DNA from 4 places in the Pseudoalteromonas sp. 31A1 genome. Region 3 is predicted to be linked to each of the others. Evidence: predicted binding sites of a transcription regulator. Region 3 holds the regulator's gene; each other region holds the start of a gene.

Region 1 (4,394 bases), on a different contig from region 3:
CATTATTTAATGAATACTTCGCAAAGGATTTAAATACACTACCTTATACAAAAGGCAAAACGATAGAGATTAAGCTCGATAACCCTTATTTTTAGGCACAAAAAAAGGAGCCTGAGCTCCTTTTTAGCATGCTATTAATAGCATCAAATTAGCGAAGTAACGACTCAGTTAATACTGGGCGAATTTCACGAATAATTGCTTGAGTCAGTTTTGGTGAGCCACAGATGATATTACCGCTGTGGTTATAGTTATTGCCACCAGCGAAATCTACAACCATACCGCCTGCTTCTTTAACCATAAGTTCGCCAGCTGCAGAGTTCCAAGGTTTTAAACCAATTTCAAAAAATCCATCAACACGACCAGCTGCAACGTATGCCATATCTAAAGCAGAACAACCTGCACGGCGAATGTCTGCAGTGTGTACAAACAATGCTTTAAACGCTTCAGTGTATGCATCCATGTGGTTTTTATTTTTGAAAGGGAAACCTGTAGCAAGTACAGTGCCCGCAAGAACCGTAGTTTTGCTAACACGTAGACGTTTGCTGTTTAATTGAGTGCCTTGACCGCGAGAAGCAGTGAAAAGCTCACCACGAATTGGATCATAAATAACAGCTTGGTCTAAACGACCTTTAACTTTAAGTGCGATAGAAACCGCGTAATGAGGGATGCCTTTGATGAAGTTAGTTGTTCCATCGATAGGATCTACAATCCATTGGTAATCATCATCCTTGCCTTTATGCTCACCTAATTCTTCACCAACAATAGAGTGAGTAGGGTAAGACTGTAAAATAGTGTCACGAATTACGGCTTCGGCTTCTTTATCAATGTTAGTTACTAAGTCGTTAGCGCCTTTTTGTTGCACTTCAACTTTTGATAAATCTTCACTTGCGCGAAGTAAAATTTTGCCTGCGTTGCGCGCAGCGCGAACCGCAATGTTTAACATTGGATGCATGGTATTACCTTTGGGTTGTAAAAGAACGTTTATATATTTCAGCCGGCGTATTTTAGCGACTTTTGACATAAAGTAAACAATAAACCCCAAATACTTATGTTTGTTTTTTATACAAGATTGAAAAGTGTCTATATTTTTTCAAGATAATAATTAAGTCAACAGGCCCTAATTAAATCGAATTAATTTTAAATAACTCTTTACCTAAAGTTAGCTTGAGGTTTTATCGTGCTCCTAACTTAATTGATAGGACAACATTATGTATTTAGAGCACGTAAACTTAGTCGCGAGTGATATAGATAGTATGCTTAAATTTTACCAAGCTGTATTTCCGCATTGGTCAGTCAGAAGTGAGGGCAGAGGCGATTGGCACGGAAAACCAAGACGCTGGGTACACTTTGGAGATGACACGCATTACATTGCGATAAGCGACCATGGTGAAGGTGAAAACAGAAACCTATCGGGCCATCAGGTTGGTTTTGCACACTTTGCTTATGTGACTAATCACTTAAATGAGGTAGTGATACGCTTAAATAAAGCGGGTTTTGGGATAAGTAAGCAAGGTAGTGAGAACCCGTTTAGAAAAAATGTTTACTTTATTGATCCCGCCGGGTTTGAGGTGGAATTTGTAGAGTATTTAAGTGATATACCAAGCGAGCGAAATAACGATTTATAACAGGTTAAGCACCGCAAAGAGCGGTGCTTAACCAAGCTTTATGAACGATTATTTCCAGCGCCCAATTGTGTTTTTAGCTCATTAGCAAAACTCATAAACTTTTCTTTAATAGTCCGTTTTATTTTTATTTCGACCGAGCCCATTACCGCTTTACCTTCAATATGAATAGTCGGGCCTTGGCGCTTGTTAAGTGATACCGATTTATTTTCAAGGCTGCTTAATATACAAAACATTTTGGACACTACGTTTACATGCTCTGGTACATATATTTCATCGCTACCAAAAATACAGTTAACGTGAATAGTTACATTTTGATGCGCAAAAATGGCATCGGTAAAATCTAGCACCACCGATCCCATAAAATTACTGAGGTAAATGTTTTTTGGCACGACCCACTGCCCGCTGCGCTCGTTAGAGCCTAAAATACTGCGTAGTGTAAAGTCATCATCACTGTTTTGTTGTGCACTATAGTGTGGAGAAAATTGCGATTGTTTTTCTGCTTTATATTGCTGGTCTGTATTAAGTGTTAAATCCTCTACTAAGGCTAAAAGTGCTTCGTTGTTAGGTGCATCCATCGCGTCATCTAAACGTCTCTCAAATGCATCAACTGAAATAACCCCATGACTGTAATTATAAATTAATTGATCAATCACCTGTTCGCGTACTTGCTCTATTGGACGGTCTTCAACTTTTACAGACATGAGATATTCCTTATTATATTTACTATTGATACTTATCTTAATGTTTAACTGCAAACCGTGTACCAAATATAATTTCGATAATTATCAAATGCTTATTTTTTAATGGTGTTTTTCACTTTGTTATATTAACGATAGATTAACCAAAAGAGCAATTATCTAGCTATTTTCACTATTTGAGAAAGTTTTACCGAGTAGCCTGTAAATAGTTACACAGCTATAGTTAAAGCTTTATCATAAAAACCACCCAAGCAATTGAATTTTAAGGTAAAATAAACTTGGCCTGAAGATCGCATAAGTTAAAGTGTCTTTAATCAAAAGGAGAAAGATTATGAAAACATTTAACAAATCTATTATCGCAGCTTTAGTTCTTGGTACTACGGCTATGGGTGCCCAAGCAAACAGCTGGGAAAACGAAAGTAAAGATGCTTGGATTGATGGTAAGGCAGAAACAGTTCTTCTTATGAACACTAATCTAAACAACTTTGACATTAACACTGATGTAAAAAATGGCAAGGTAGTACTTACAGGTAAAGTTAATAGCGAGCTTGATAAAGAGCTAGCAGAAGAACTTGTACTTAGCCTAGATGGCGTATCTGATGTTGAAAACAGCCTTACCGTTGTTAAAAGCATGGACACAAAAGATAGAAGCAAAGACATGATGGACGATGATGATAACGACCTAACGGACGCTAAAATCACCACTGTAATTACAACTCGCTTCCTGTTTGACTCGGAAGTTGGTGGTACAGACATCGATGTTGATACCGATAACGGTGTAGTGACTCTTAATGGCTCAGTAGAGTCTGAAGCTGAAAAGCAGCTAGCAGTTAAAATTGCTAAAAATGCTGAAGATGTTCGTGACGTAGTTGATAAGTTATCTATTGTTGCTGAATAACACAGTTATAGTTAAGGCCCAGTAAAGCTGGGCTTTAAGTCTTTTTAATGCTTAATTTAAATGGAGTTTAGTCATGGATATTATTCGTATAATACTTTCGGTTTTATTACCACCGCTAGGTGTATTTTTGCAAGTTGGCTTAGGTATGCACTTTTGGTTAAATATTTTATTAACACTGCTAGGTTATTTTCCAGGGTTAATACATGCAATCTACATTATTGCGAAAAAATAATGACAGATTATATATTGTGTAAGCCGACTGCTGAGGCCTAATGATACAAGTGCCCCAGTACCGTTCGGCTCACAATATTAGTTTTTAAAGTAAATATTTTTTATCAAAATCTAATTTTTAATTTACTCAAACTAAGTGATTTATTTCTTGTAACTCACTCCCAAAATACACTCAGCCAAACCATTGTTTACTTCAATTAAGCTTTCTAACTAACAGTAGTGTTCTGATTCTGTATTGATGCCATTTAGGAAATCTTTAATATTAGTTTGTTTATATATCTACAATACGCGATTAATTACTCTATTATTTAGTGACAATATTACCATCACTTCTAGTGTTATCATTACACCAAGCTTTTACGCATATTGAGGTAGCTAATTGAATATTCGACTTATACTGTCAGGCGTTGTGTCATTCGTTTTTTATTTTAGCTGGGCCTACTGGGCGAACAGTTCTGCAGATATTGCTAAATCGGTCACGCTTCAAGCTGCATTAGTACAAGGTTTGTATAGTGGATTTGTAACGCTGTTTTTTACTTTTATTTTAGAAAAGGTCGTCAACAAGTATAAGTCTAGTTATGTATCGCTTGCGTTCGTAACTCCAATTATTTGTATGTTTCATTCTAAAACACCACAAAACGTAGCAATACGACAAAGCTTCAATAATGCAATTAACTCTAGCGCCTCGTATTTAGGTAACAAAAAAATAGCAGGTGTACTTTTTGCGCCTATTATTCCGATTACTGTTCAATCGAGCTTAGTGATTATGGTGAATGTAATTAATCAGACACCTAATTTGACACTTACAGTAGCCCCAAGCATATTTTTTACAGCCTTGTATGCCTACACATATATGTTAGCTTTACTTAAAAAGTAGAGCGTTAAATACAAAAGACTACATGTGGGAGGAAGGTTTTTATAATTTAATGCAGAGAATATCGT
Region 2 (4,394 bases), on a different contig from region 3:
GGCGTATATACTACAGATCCTCGTGTTGAACCAAACGCGCGCAGAATGAGCCAAGTTACTTTTGCCGAAATGCTGGAGCTGGCAAGTTTAGGCGCAAAAGTTTTGCATATTCGCTCGGTAGAAGCTGCAGGTAGACACAATGTGCCACTTAGGGTGCTTTCTAGTTTTAATCCTGATGAAGGCACATTAATAAGTTTTGAGGAGAACGATATGCCAAGCAAGGTGGTATCGGGGATTGCGTTTAATTGTGACGAATGTTTAATTAAAGTAGATGGTGTGCCAAGCGGTACGCAATATCTTTCAAAAATATTGAAACTTTTTGCTGATAATGGCATCGAAATAGATATGATTAATCAAGTTAATCATATCTTTGAAAAAATAGACTATGCTTTTACTGTGCACTCGAATGATTATCTGCAAGCACTTGAATTATTGAGCGAAGATCAAGCTCAACTCAGTGCTCAAAATATAAGCGGATTACCAACAGTAGCTAAAGTTTCTGCTGTTGGAATGGGTATGAAATCGCATTCTGGTGTAGCAAGTTTATTTTTTGATGCATTAGCGCAGGAAAATATTAATGTAGTTTTAGTCTCGACTTCTGAGATTAAAATTTCAGTTTTAATAGATGAAAAGTACCTAGAGTTGGCAGTTCGTGCATTACACAAAGCATTTTTAACAGAAAATGGATAGATTGAGAGTTTTTACTTACTTTTCAGTCTAATTTTCATTAGTATGTTTAAGCGGAATCTTATAATTTTTATTGGAACATGGGAGCAAGAGAATGCTAATACTAACTCGTAGAGTAGGTGAAACCCTAATGATTGGTGACGAAGTAACAGTTACTGTTCTAGGTGTTAAAGGAAATCAAGTTCGAATCGGTGTTAATGCACCAAAAGACGTATCAGTGCATCGTGAAGAGATTTACATGCGCATACAAGCTGAAAAGTCGAACCCTAATCCGGGCAATGCTTAATCAACACGTATACGTAGTTGAGTAATTAGCTCAACTAGACTAAAAGCCACTCACTGAGTGGCTTTTTTGTTTATAAAAGCGAGTATTTCAGGGGTTAGTATTTGTTTTGAAATGTACTGCATTCCGCTTTTATTTTTAATAATAATACCTTGCTGAGTATCTATTACTTCGCTTATGTTTTGCCAAGTTAGCTCAAAACTTTTGTAATGATTAGCCGACTTAATGCCTTCTTCATCAAAGGTAAGTGTTACCTCAGAGCCTGACGCTCTGCTGAGCATTTGTCTGGTTACCCACCAAGGTCTGCGATAGTAAAAAGCGACGCACTCTAGTACACCTAGCATGATCATAAACGATCCTAAGTAATGATCGTTTAAAACATAAATGCCAAATAAACCAAGCGCAACGAGGAGTACAAGTAAAAAGTACTTAGGTTTGGCGCGCTTACTGTAGGGGAGTGACTCGTCAAAGCACTCGTAAAAGTAAGGTTTATCTAGTGTGTAGGTTGTTGTAAATGCCATATTGCCTTGCTTTAAATATCGTTTTTTTTATTTTAACAAGCTAGCCGCTAAATGAGCAGCTTTATAGTCAGTGATTTTATTACAGACACAAAAAAACGGCCCTAAGGCCGTTTTTTAGCGATACAAGAAGAATTAACAGTTAGTTTCTTCAGCGTTTACGCCTTCTTTAACATTTTCACATGCATCTTCTACTTTGTTTTGCACGTCAGTTACTGCTTCGTCAATACGTTCGCCTGCGTCTTCTGCATGATTGTCTTCACAACCCATGATAAAGAAACTTGCGAATAGACCGATTAGTGCTGCTTTTACAGTTGTTGAATTCATAATGTAATTCCTTGTAAGTGTTAATTAAATTTTAGTGTTTGTTAGTTGAATGCTTTATCTACCTGGGTGATTTACCACGTAGTGCACCTGAAACTAATGAGATCACTAAAAGTACTAAAAATATAAAAAATATAATTTTTGCTATACCAGCTGCGGCACCTGCGATGCCACCAAAACCTAACACTGCAGCGATTAAAGCAATAACTAAAAATGTAATTGTCCAGCGTAACATTGTTTTCTCCTTGGTTATCAAATTTGCTCACAATAACTAATGCCAGTTATATGCCAAAGTTTATTTTTGTTTTATATCAAGTGGTTATGGTTTTTAACTGTGTTTTTAGTTATTAGTTAGTTAGTAATTTTTACGCTTTGTTATGTAAGTTATTCACACTGTTACAAGTTACCGGTAAATATTCACTAAAAATAATCTTTTTGGTAAGACCAATTAACAATTGGTGTGTGTTTTTGTACTTATTATAAAATTTGGCGGTTATTTTTATTAAGTTGAATAGTTAATTAACAACTTCCATATAACTATTAGCTATAGTCGTTATTTTCTGTATGTATTGTAGGGCGCATGATTGCTGGGTTATGGCATGTAAATTTGTTGAGTGTTATGTTGTTTATAGTTTAATTGGTTTTACCAATTTACAAGATGTAGACAAAGCGACTAGTTTTGTTATTATCCAGTGAATAAATATTTAATTAAATCGATTTTTTATTTTCGATATGGGTTTCAAGGGGGAGAAAAATGGATATAGGTGCTCTACTCACAACGGCTGGTAGCTTAATGCTAACTGGTATGGTTGGGGTGTTTGTATTTCTGTCGATATTAATTGGTGCAGTAACGCTTATGTCTAATTTGGTGACGCGCTATAGCGAACCAGAGGCATCACCAGCTAAATCACCGTCTTTTAAATCTCAAGGTGTGCCTAATGAGCACATCGCTGCTATTAGTGCTGCCATTGCTCAGTACAAATCAAATAATAAATAAGGGGCACACACATGGCTAAATTAAAATTAACAGAATTGGTATTACGCGATGCGCACCAATCATTGCTCGCAACACGTATGCGCCTAGACGATATGCTACCTATTGCTAGCAAGCTAGATGATGCAGGTTATTGGTCTATTGAATCGTGGGGCGGTGCTACATTTGATTCGTGTATTCGTTATTTAGGCGAAGATCCTTGGGAGCGTATTCGCGCGCTTAAAAAAGCGATGCCTAATACTAAACAGCAAATGCTATTACGCGGTCAAAACCTATTAGGCTACCGCCATTACGCTGATGATGTAGTTGAAAAGTTTGTAGAACGCGCACATAAAAATGGCGTTGACGTATTTCGTATTTTCGATGCAATGAACGATGTACGTAACCTAGAAACAGCGATTAAAGCGGCTATAAAAGTAGGCGCACATGCTCAAGGTACTATTTCGTACACGGTAAGTCCTGTTCATACGCTTGATATGTGGCTGACTCTTGCTAAGCAATTAGAAGATTTAGGCTGTCACTCAATTTGTATTAAAGATATGGCGGGTTTATTAAAGCCGTACGATGCTGAAAAACTAATTAAAGCACTTAAGGAAACCGTGTCGGTTCCTATTGCTATGCAGTGCCACGCTACAACTGGTTTAAGTACTGCGACTTATCAAAAAGCGATTGATGCAGGCATTGATATGCTTGATACCGCTATTTCATCTATGAGTATGACTTACGGACACACAGCAACTGAAACTATTGTATCGATAGTTGAAGGAACTGAGCGCGATACTGACCTTGATTTAAATCATCTAGAAGAAATTGCTGCTTACTTTAGAGATGTACGTAAAAAATATGCGGCATTTGAAGGTAGCTTAAAAGGGGTTGATGGTCGTATTTTACTAGCTCAAGTACCTGGTGGCATGCTTACAAACATGGAAAACCAACTTAAAGAGCAAGGCGCGGCAGATAAGCTTAATGAAGTTTTGCTTGAGATCCCACGGGTACGTGAAGATCTTGGTTTTTTACCTTTAGTAACACCCACGTCGCAAATTGTAGGCACTCAAGCAGTACTTAACGTGCTAACCGGTGAGCGTTATAAAACAATTACTAAAGAAACTGCTGGCGTATTAAAAGGTGAATATGGCTTAACACCAGCACCAATGAATAAAGAGCTACAAGAGCGTGTGCTTGATGGAGCAGAGGTTATTACTTGTCGCCCTGCAGATAACATTGCACCAGAGCTTGCAACGCTTGAAGCTGAATTATTAAAAGAAGCACAAGAGCAAGGTTTAACACTTGCTGATGAGCAAATTGATGACGTACTAACTTATGCATTATTTCCGCAGGTTGGTTTGAAATTTATTAAAAATCGTAATAACCCTGATGCATTTGAGCCTATTCCTACCGTTGAAGATAAGAGCAATAAGGCAGCACCAAAATCAGGATCAAATAATAACAGCGTTAAAGCTGAGCAATACAGCGTAAAAGTAGATGGTAAAGTTTACGACGTAGTAGTGGCGCAAGGTGGTGAGCTAAAAGAAGTAACATTAAAAGACTCTGAGCACATTCCTCAGTCTGCTTCAGTTGCATCAGGTGA
Region 3 (4,394 bases):
CTAAATAAAATAACGTAGGTTTTGCAAAGCCAGGCAAGTATTCAAGAATATCGTTAAATTCATCTTGTTGTTTAGGGATGTTACGCACATCAATGCTAACAGCAATTTTATCATAGCTATCAGACACACTGCGAACTAATGAAGGAAGCAAGTTAACTGGAATATTATCTACGCAATAATAACCTAAATCTTCTACAACGCGTAAAGCAACCGACTTTCCAGAACCAGAACGGCCGCTTATGATAATTAACTCCATTTAACACCCTTTATAAAACTATGATTGATTGACAATAACTTGGTAAAGCTCAGTATCTGATTTTGCACTGCGTAACTGTTTACAAAAATCTTTGTTGTTTAGTTTATCAGCAATGGTTGCTAGAGTCTTTAAGTGCTGCTGGTTATCGCCATCTGGTACGATGAGTGCGACGAAAATATCAACAGGGCGATTATCGATCGCATCAAAATTTATTGGAGTTTCGCTAACGAGTACTAAAGCCAAAGGCTCTTCTGCACCGCTCATTCTTCCATGAGGAATGGCAATGCCACGCCCTATACCTGTACTACCCAATTTTTCTCTGCTCATTAAAGCATTAAGAATATCTTGTTGCGGTAAATACGGAAGTTTGTCGTGAGCAAGTTCGCTAATGAACTCTAAAATTCTTTTTTTGCTATTAAAAAGGACCGCAGCTTTGCTGCAGTCCTGGCATATAAGTGAGCTTAATTTCATCATATTAGTGTCGAGCAAGCTTCTCTTTGTGTTTAATTACTTGTCGATCGAGCTTGTCGATCAACGAGTCAATGGCGGCATACATATCTTGATGTTCTGTAGAGGCAAATAGCTCAGCACCGCTTACGTGTATGGTGGCTTCTGCTTTTTGATTTAATTTTTCTACATCGAGAATGACATGAACATTATTAATATGATCAGAGTGTCTTTCTAGCTTCGCAAATTTGGTATTAATATAGTCTCTTAGTGAATCGGTTAATTCTACGTGACGACCAGTTAAGTTTAGTTGCATAAGCATTACCCTCTTTTTTTTGCGTCTTAAATCAAACTTTTACGCTGATTTGACGGTGGAATAGCCAGAGATTCGCGGTATTTTGCGATTGTACGTCTCGCTACTTTAATTCCTTGCTCAGCCAATATATCCGCTATTTTGCTATCACTCAATGGTTTTGCTGAGTTTTCTGCTGCGATTAATTTTCGGATAAGCGCACGGATTGCTGTAGATGAACATTCACCACCGTTTTCGGTGCTTACATGGCTTGAGAAAAAATATTTAAGCTCAAATATACCACGGGGTGTGTGCATATACTTTTGGGTTGTTACGCGCGAAATTGTTGATTCGTGCATTTCTACCATTTCAGCAACATCATTTAAAACCATTGGTTTCATGGCTTCAGGACCGTGTTCAAAAAAGCCTTGTTGTTGCTTAACAATACAATTTGTTACTTTTAATAGCGTGTCGTTTCTACTTTCTAAGCTTTTAATAAACCATTTAGCTTCTTGTAAATGCGAGCGAATAAACTGGCTGTCACCACTGGATTTTACAGTGCGAGACATTGCCGCGTATTGGCTATTAACACGAATTTTAGGCATGCTGTCTGGGTTTAACTCAACAACCCAGCGGCCTTTAATTTTTTTAACTGACACATCAGGAATAACATACTCAGATTCTTCTCTTACAATAGTATCTGCAGGTTTAGGGCTAAGAGTATGTATTAATGTCATTACTTCTTTAAGCTCTTCTTCTTTGAGCTTAGTTTTCTTCATTAATGTACGATAGTCACGAGCAGCTAATAAATCAATATGCTCGGTTAAAATCATTTTTGTTTCATTAATGTAAGGTGTTTCTTTATCAAACTGGTTAAGCTGAATACACAAACACTCTTGTAAACTACGTGCGGCAATACCAACAGGATCAAACAGTTGGATGCGTTTTAATACAGCTTCAATTTCATCAAGTTCGACTTCGTTATCATCTTCGTTTTCTTGATTAAAGCTTTCTAAAATCTCTTCGCAGCTTAGTGTTAAAATACCTGAATCATCGACGGCTTCTACAATAGCAATAGCAATAGCTTCGTCTGTAGGGCTAAATGGCGTTAGTTGTAACTGCCACATTAAATACTCATGGAGCGTTTCAGTAGAGGCGCCTTGGTATATTGATTCGTCTTCAGGCATCGGACCCGATGATGCTGCTGGGGCGGCACTCATGTACTCATCCCAACTAACATCCATAGCCATGTCGTCACTTAGCGTGTCTTTTGCAAGTGCTTCACCACTATCTTGTTCGTATTCGCTTGGAGCATCATCGGCAGATGCGCTAACAGTTATGTCATCTGTATCTGCTTTTTGCTCGTTTTTACCTGCAGCGTCTTCTGAATAGTCTGCTTCTTCAACCTCTAATAGCGGGTTGCTGTCGAGAGCTTCTTGTATTTCTTGCTGGAGATCCAATGTACTGAGTTGCAACAAACGAATAGCTTGTTGCAGCTGTGGAGTCATTGTAAGTTGCTGGCCCATGCGCAGCTGTAGTGATTGCCTCATGTATCTCTAACAATCCTTTTATGTTGTTATAATTAATACTAGCAGATGCTTAAAGACATGGCGTAAATGTTACAGCCTAAATTGCTCGCCTAAGTAAACATCGCGTACTGTTTTATCATTTAATACGTGTTCTGGAGTACCTGATGCAATCAGCTCCCCATGAGAAACAATGTAGGCTTTTTCACAAACATCAAGGGTTTCTCTTACGTTATGATCGGTAATTAATACACCAATCCCACGATTTTTAAGATGTTCTATTATTTTCTTTATGTCTAATACCGAAATCGGGTCAACACCTGCAAATGGTTCATCCAGTAATATAAATTTAGGATCTGCTGCCAGCGCACGTGCTATTTCAACACGACGACGTTCGCCACCCGACAATGCCATACCTTGGCTATCACGAATGTGTTGTATGCTAAATTCATCTAATAATTTATCGAGAGTGTCTTCTCTAGCTTGTTTATTTAACTCTTTGCGCGTTTCTAAAATGGCCATTAAGTTTTGATAAACAGTCAGCTTTCTGAATATTGAAGACTCTTGCGGTAAGTAGCCAATGCCTAATCTAGCACGACTATGCATAGGTAAAAGAGTAATATCGTTATCGTCTATCGATATTTTACCTTTGTCGCTAGGTACAAGTCCTACTATCATATAAAACGTGGTAGTTTTACCTGCGCCGTTAGGGCCAAGTAAGCCAACAATACTGCCAGCTTTGACTTCAAGGCCGACGTTTTTTACAACTTCACGGCCTTTATAGCTCTTTGCTAATAGCTCTGCTTTTAATGTGCTCATGGTTGACCTTTGTCGCTTTTTTTACTTTTTTTAGTCTCGATTGGTACTAAAATTGTGTGAACGCGGTCAGTTGAGTTTTCATCTTTTTCGGCACTGATTAGCTGCTGCTCTATATCGTAGGTAATGCTTTTAGCATTTATTTTTTGTCCCGCTTGCGATACTTGTGCATTACCAACAAGCGTTAAAAAACGCTTAGATACATCATAACGTACTTCGTCAGCACTGGCGCTCATAGTCGTGCCATCTGATTGCTTTTCTTCAAAGTGCGCAGGGCTACCTGTAGCAATTAATAATTGTTTATTATCGCCAAGTTCATCGCGTTTATGTACTTCTAAGCGGTCGGCTGTGATACGGCGGTTACCGTGAATAATTTCAACGTTTTTCTCAAAAATCCCGACATTAGCTTTTAATTGACCTTCTTGCTTATCGGCGCTTATTGAAATTTGATTTGCAGCCGGTTGCGTGTTTTGCTCTGCAGCACTACTATTAAACGCTAGTATAAGTGTAGGAATAATAAGTGATTTTAATATTTTATTGGTCATAATATATGGTTCGCGTATGGTTAATTAGTTTTATCACTTCGGTTTTTAAGTCGGCTTCTAGGCCTTTACCAGTGATTTTTAAATTGGGTCCAGTGATGATAACGGGTTGCTCCGAACGCATTGTTAATAGCTTTATATCTACCTGAATATTATCAGCATTGATTTTGTCTATCATGGCGTTATCGGTTAAGTTTTTGGCAACCACATTGCCTTCTAAAATTAATTGTTTGTCTTCGTATAATGTTGCTTCGTCTGCATTTATTTGCCACGTTTGCTTTTCGTTATATAAAGTAAAAATAGGTTTTTCAAAAAACGTAAAACCTAATTGTTGATATAGCTCCATTTTAGCCGCAGTGACTTTGTGGCTAATTTTACCTTGTTCGTCATAGGCTGTTTGTTTGAGTTCTATGGCTATGTAATCAGGCTTGGCAATAACTTCAGGCTCAGTCTGAGGCACAATATTTGTTTGTGTAAAATAAGGGTACCAAAGCCAAACCATACAGCTAATGAAT
Region 4 (4,394 bases), on a different contig from region 3:
ACGTTTAAACGGACTAACTCGCCATTTTGTAAATCAGCTAATTTTAAACCATTACGGTTATCATCAAAGCCGCCTTCGTTAAACTCAAGTGTAAAGGTGTCGCCTGTTGCTGGCGTACCTTCTATATCAAAATCGAATCCGTAGGTATCAAATGGAGCACCCGCTTGCGATAACATTCCTTTTGCAGGAGGCGTAATAGTAAAAGTACTCGTTCCGCTATTATCAGTAATTTGATATTCATTAGCATTACCTGTTTTAACAAGCGTTATTTCACCGTTTGTTAAGCTTGGTGTTGAAGTAAATCCACCGGAGGTAACACTTGTTACTTCTCCCGCTGAAATAGTAGCGGTACCTATATTATTTAAATCATTAGCAGTACGAATAGGCGATGCTAGTGCTAAATCTTCTGCGCGCCCTGTTGCAAGTGTAATGCTTGAAGCAGCATCTGAATTAAGCTTTATTTGAAACTGATCACCCTCAACACCTGCCCCAGACACATTTACTTGAAGGCCAAATGATTCTCCGGTAGTAATAGTCGATGAATCAATAACACCTGTCGATATATCAGCAAGTGAAGGCTGCCCTAACGGATCGCCTTTGTTATCTATAGGCTGAATACTTACTTCATTAGCATTAGCTGTATAAGTAATAATAAAGTCACTGGCAGGAAGTTCACTGCCCTTACCTGGCTCTACCGTTGCAGTCATACCGGCAGTACCTGTGTTAGCTTGATACGCATAAGCGCCAACGGTAGGAATATTAAAAATATTACCCCCTAGCTGACCTGTTGCATCCATACCCAATTTGTTTTGTTCGTTAAATGCATCAGCTATCGCTAAGCCCATTTGACCAATTTGGTTTTGCGCAGGGACTAATATGTCATCTCTAAAAGCAAGTAAGCCGCCAATTTTTCCTTTAAGCTTACTTACATCAACTTCAAGCGGCACTGCTTTGCCACCATTAACGTCCAGCGTGAATTCTTTAAAATTAGGATCGGGGTCGCCTGTCATCGAAAATAAGTTAAATGCGCCATTTTGCATAACAACCGCTTCGCCTGTGCCCATAAAAACGAGTTTTTCGCCATTTGGACCATCAAGCGTTTCTATGTCTATTAGCTCTGATAAGTCGCGTATTGCTTTATCGCGTTCGTTATAGGTAGAGCTCGCATCTGCGGCGTTATTAGTGCCATTAACTGCTGCAATATTTTGATTTAGCGTGCTAATACTTTGAATTAGTGAGTTTGCTTCATCTGAAAATATTTCGAGCTGCTCGTTCACTACACTTTTTTGATCAAGCACGATGCCCGAAAGCCTATCCATTTGATCAATTAAGCTTTGCGCATCTGTCATTACTAATGAGCGGGCAACGGTAGATGACGGCTGATTAAGCGCTTCTTGCACGTTATTAAATAAAGAGTTAATTCCGGTCGAAAGGTTGTTCGACTCTTCAGAAAAAATAGTATCAACTCTATTTGCCTCAGTAATAAACTGATCGAAAAACGATTTATTAGAGGTGTCACGATTTAGCTGTGACTGAGCAAACTCGTTTAGTAATCGGTATGTTTCGCCTCGCCCCACTTGGTTATCAACCATAGTGGTAAACTCTGTACGCTCACGCACATAGCCTACGGTATTTACATTGGCGATATTTTTACTTGTCGTTTGCAGTAGCTCCGAGCTTGCTCTAACCCCAGAACTGGCAATGTTTAATAAATTAAACGACATGTTACTCTACTCCTTGGCGGATCACGTTTGCCGCAATGTCTTTTAGCTGACTGCTATTGAGCACTTTTTTTATTTTGCTGGCATAATTTGGATCGGTTGCATAACCTGCTTTTTGTAATGAATCTAAAAAGTCATTTGGTTTTGCTGTATTTTGTAATGCTTCTTTGTAGCGTGGGTTTTGCGTTAAAAAATCAACGAAGTCGTTCACGCTATCTTTAATTGAATCGTAGGCTCTAAAGCTGGCTTGTTTTTTAACGGGTGTGCCTTGTTCAAACTCAAGCGTTACTTTACTTGCTTTGTCACCTTCCCAGCTTTTATCTGACTTAATATTAAATAGGTTATTTGAGCTGCCACCGTCACTTTTATTAATAATGTGCTTACCCCAACCGGTTTCAAGTGCCGCTTGTGCAACCATTACCGCAGGGTTTAAACCAATTTTTTGCGCTGCAGTTTTAGCGTGTTCCCACACTGAACTTACAAACTCTTCTGCATTTTTAAATGTTGGGCTATCGGCTTTAGACTCTGCAGTATTAACCTTAGGCTCAGCAATATCGGCTTTAGTGCTCTTAACGATAAGATCGGGTTGATTATTTTTTTGCTCATGAGGAAGAGCGGATCCAACTTGCATATCGCTAAAAATATCGTTGGTTGTTCTAAGTACAGAGCCTGGCATAAAGTTTTTAGACTCAGGCGATAACTGCTGAACAATTAAATCGGCAAGGCCTAAAGAGCCATTTGATGAAAGCTCTGTAGAAAGTTGCTGATCGTGCATTTCTTCAAAAAACTTTACGCCACTTGAATTAAATGGACTGTCTTTGTCTTCAAATGCTTCGTTGGCTTTGCGCATTCCTTTGAGCAGCATTTGCGTAAAAATAGCTTCAAATTGTGCGGCCGCTTTTTTAAGCGCAGCTTTAGAGGCATCAGTTGATGCATCGCCACTGGTTAAGGCTTCTTTACGAAGTGAATCTAAGTTGCCTAAATCAAAAAAGTTTTGCTTATCGAGGTGGTTAGTTTCCATCGGCTTTTTGACACAAAATGAATAATGTAATTAAAAATGCAAAAATTGAGCCACTACCGATAAAACGAGGAAGATAAAAATAATAAACTTGAGTTGCTGTAAATAAAAAGCCCTATATCTAATTTCAAAAATATAGGGCTTAAGTAATACGTTATTTATTGGCTTGGGTTATTTATATAACAACTAACTGTCCGTTAATTGCGCCGGCTTCTTTTAGTGCTTCTAAAATAGCCATTAAGTCACCAGGCGCTGCGCCTACTTCGTTAATTGCGCGAACTAAATCGTCAAGGCTTACACCTGGATTAAATACAAAGGCGCGCGAGTCGTCTTGGTTTACATCAATAATACTTTGCTGTGTGACAACTGTATCACCGTTTGCTAGCGGGTTTGGTTGTGACACATTTTGTTGCTCTGCAATTGTTACTGTTAAGCCACCGTGAGTTATAGCCGCAGGCTGAAGCTTAACGTTTTTGCCAATAACAATTGTACCGGTGCGCGAGTTAACTATAATTTTAGCGGCCATGTCAGCTGGTTTAAATTCTAAGTTTTCGAGTGTCGATAAGTACGATACACGCTGGGATGCATCGCGTGGTGCAATAACACGGATAGAAACAGAATCAATTGCTTGTGCGCTATTTGGGCCAACTAAGTCATTAATTGTTTTTTCTAGGCGTTTTGCCGTTGTAAAGTCTGGACGGTTTAGGTTGAAGGTAATGTAATCGCCTTGCATAAATGGGCTTTCTACAGTGCGTTCAACTGTTGCGCCATTTGGTATACGACCAACTGTAGGGGTGTTAATTACAACCTTACTACCATCAAGGCCTTGTGCGCCTAAGCCACCAACAATTAAGCTTCCTTGTGCAATTGCATACACGTTACCGTCTACACCCTTTAAAAAAGTTTGTAGTAAAGTACCGCCACGTAAACTGCCTGCACTACCAATAGAAGAAACCGTAATATCTATTGTTTGCCCGGGCTTTCTAAATGCGGGTAATTCTGCATGCACAGCAACAGCGGCAACATTTTTAATTTTAGGACTTTGAGTTGAAGGCAGCGTAATACCAAAGCTGTTCAACATGCCTCTAAAACTTTGTTGTGTATATGAGTTTTGCTCACCAGTGCCCGGTAAACCAACCACTAAGCCATAACCAACTAATTGGTTAGAGCGCACGCCCTCAACCATAGACACATCTTTTATGCGCTCAGCACTGGCAGTAAACTGCCAACCCAATAACGCAACTAAACATAAAGCTTTAAGGCTATTCATGTTGTTACCCTCTAAAATGGAAACAGCGAACTGCTAAAGAAACGTGTAAGCCAACCAGGACTTTGCGCTTCTTGCGTTTGCCCTTTACCTGAGTATTGAATACGTGCATTAGCAATACGATTTGATTCAACCGTATTATCGGCGCTTACGTCTTGAGGGCGTACTAGCCCTTCTAAACGAATAAACTCTTCACCGGTATTAAGCGTTAGCCATTTTTCGCCGCGTATAACTAAGTTACCATTAGGTAAAACGCGCATTACATTAACCGAAATATCACCCACTAAGCTGTTTGACTGGTTTGATTTTGAATCGCCCGTAAACGACGAATCGCTACCAATACCAAACTGAATACTATCGCCACCTATATTTACAGGTAGACCACCTA

The links. The regulator sigma-54, encoded in region 3, starts transcription at its own class of promoters, with help from an activator protein. The targets are predictions, from matches to a motif close to GTTGGCACGNNNNTNGNNT.
Region 1: the regulator sigma-54 is predicted to act here: its motif matches at 2,601-2,619, upstream of GQR52_RS00525 (BON domain-containing protein).
Region 2: the regulator sigma-54 is predicted to act here: its motif matches at 2,087-2,105, upstream of GQR52_RS01660 (DUF1328 family protein).
Region 4: the regulator sigma-54 is predicted to act here: its motif matches at 2,779-2,797, upstream of flgJ (flagellar assembly peptidoglycan hydrolase FlgJ).

What each region holds. Positions count from the first base shown of each region.
Region 1 covers NZ_WTKY01000001.1:104,814-109,207, forward strand. Annotated here, with positions in the region: gene GQR52_RS00505 (transporter substrate-binding domain-containing protein) at 1-95, shown strand, start outside; gene suhB (inositol-1-monophosphatase) at 149-952, opposite strand; gene GQR52_RS00515 (VOC family protein) at 1,209-1,625, shown strand; gene GQR52_RS00520 (LiaF domain-containing protein) at 1,664-2,326, opposite strand; gene GQR52_RS00525 (BON domain-containing protein) at 2,655-3,221, shown strand; gene GQR52_RS00530 (YqaE/Pmp3 family membrane protein) at 3,295-3,453, shown strand; gene GQR52_RS00535 (hypothetical protein) at 3,832-4,329, shown strand.
Region 2 covers NZ_WTKY01000001.1:347,705-352,098, forward strand. Annotated here, with positions in the region: gene GQR52_RS01640 (aspartate kinase) at 1-690, shown strand, start outside; gene csrA (carbon storage regulator CsrA) at 782-973, shown strand; gene GQR52_RS01650 (YcxB family protein) at 1,024-1,491, opposite strand; gene GQR52_RS01655 (hypothetical protein) at 1,624-1,815, opposite strand; gene GQR52_RS01660 (DUF1328 family protein) at 1,874-2,047, opposite strand; gene GQR52_RS01665 (OadG family transporter subunit) at 2,567-2,809, shown strand; gene oadA (sodium-extruding oxaloacetate decarboxylase subunit alpha) at 2,821-4,394, shown strand, end outside.
Region 3 covers NZ_WTKY01000003.1:331,829-336,222, reverse strand. Annotated here, with positions in the region: gene rapZ (RNase adapter RapZ) at 1-256, opposite strand, end outside; gene ptsN (PTS IIA-like nitrogen regulatory protein PtsN) at 275-727, opposite strand; gene hpf (ribosome hibernation promoting factor) at 732-1,019, opposite strand; gene GQR52_RS05410 (RNA polymerase factor sigma-54) at 1,046-2,545, opposite strand; gene lptB (LPS export ABC transporter ATP-binding protein) at 2,615-3,340, opposite strand; gene lptA (lipopolysaccharide transport periplasmic protein LptA) at 3,337-3,882, opposite strand; gene lptC (LPS export ABC transporter periplasmic protein LptC) at 3,872-4,394, opposite strand, start outside.
Region 4 covers NZ_WTKY01000035.1:15,883-20,276, reverse strand. Annotated here, with positions in the region: gene flgK (flagellar hook-associated protein FlgK) at 1-1,724, opposite strand, end outside; gene flgJ (flagellar assembly peptidoglycan hydrolase FlgJ) at 1,726-2,742, opposite strand; gene GQR52_RS19440 (flagellar basal body P-ring protein FlgI) at 2,915-4,009, opposite strand; gene flgH (flagellar basal body L-ring protein FlgH) at 4,021-4,394, opposite strand, start outside.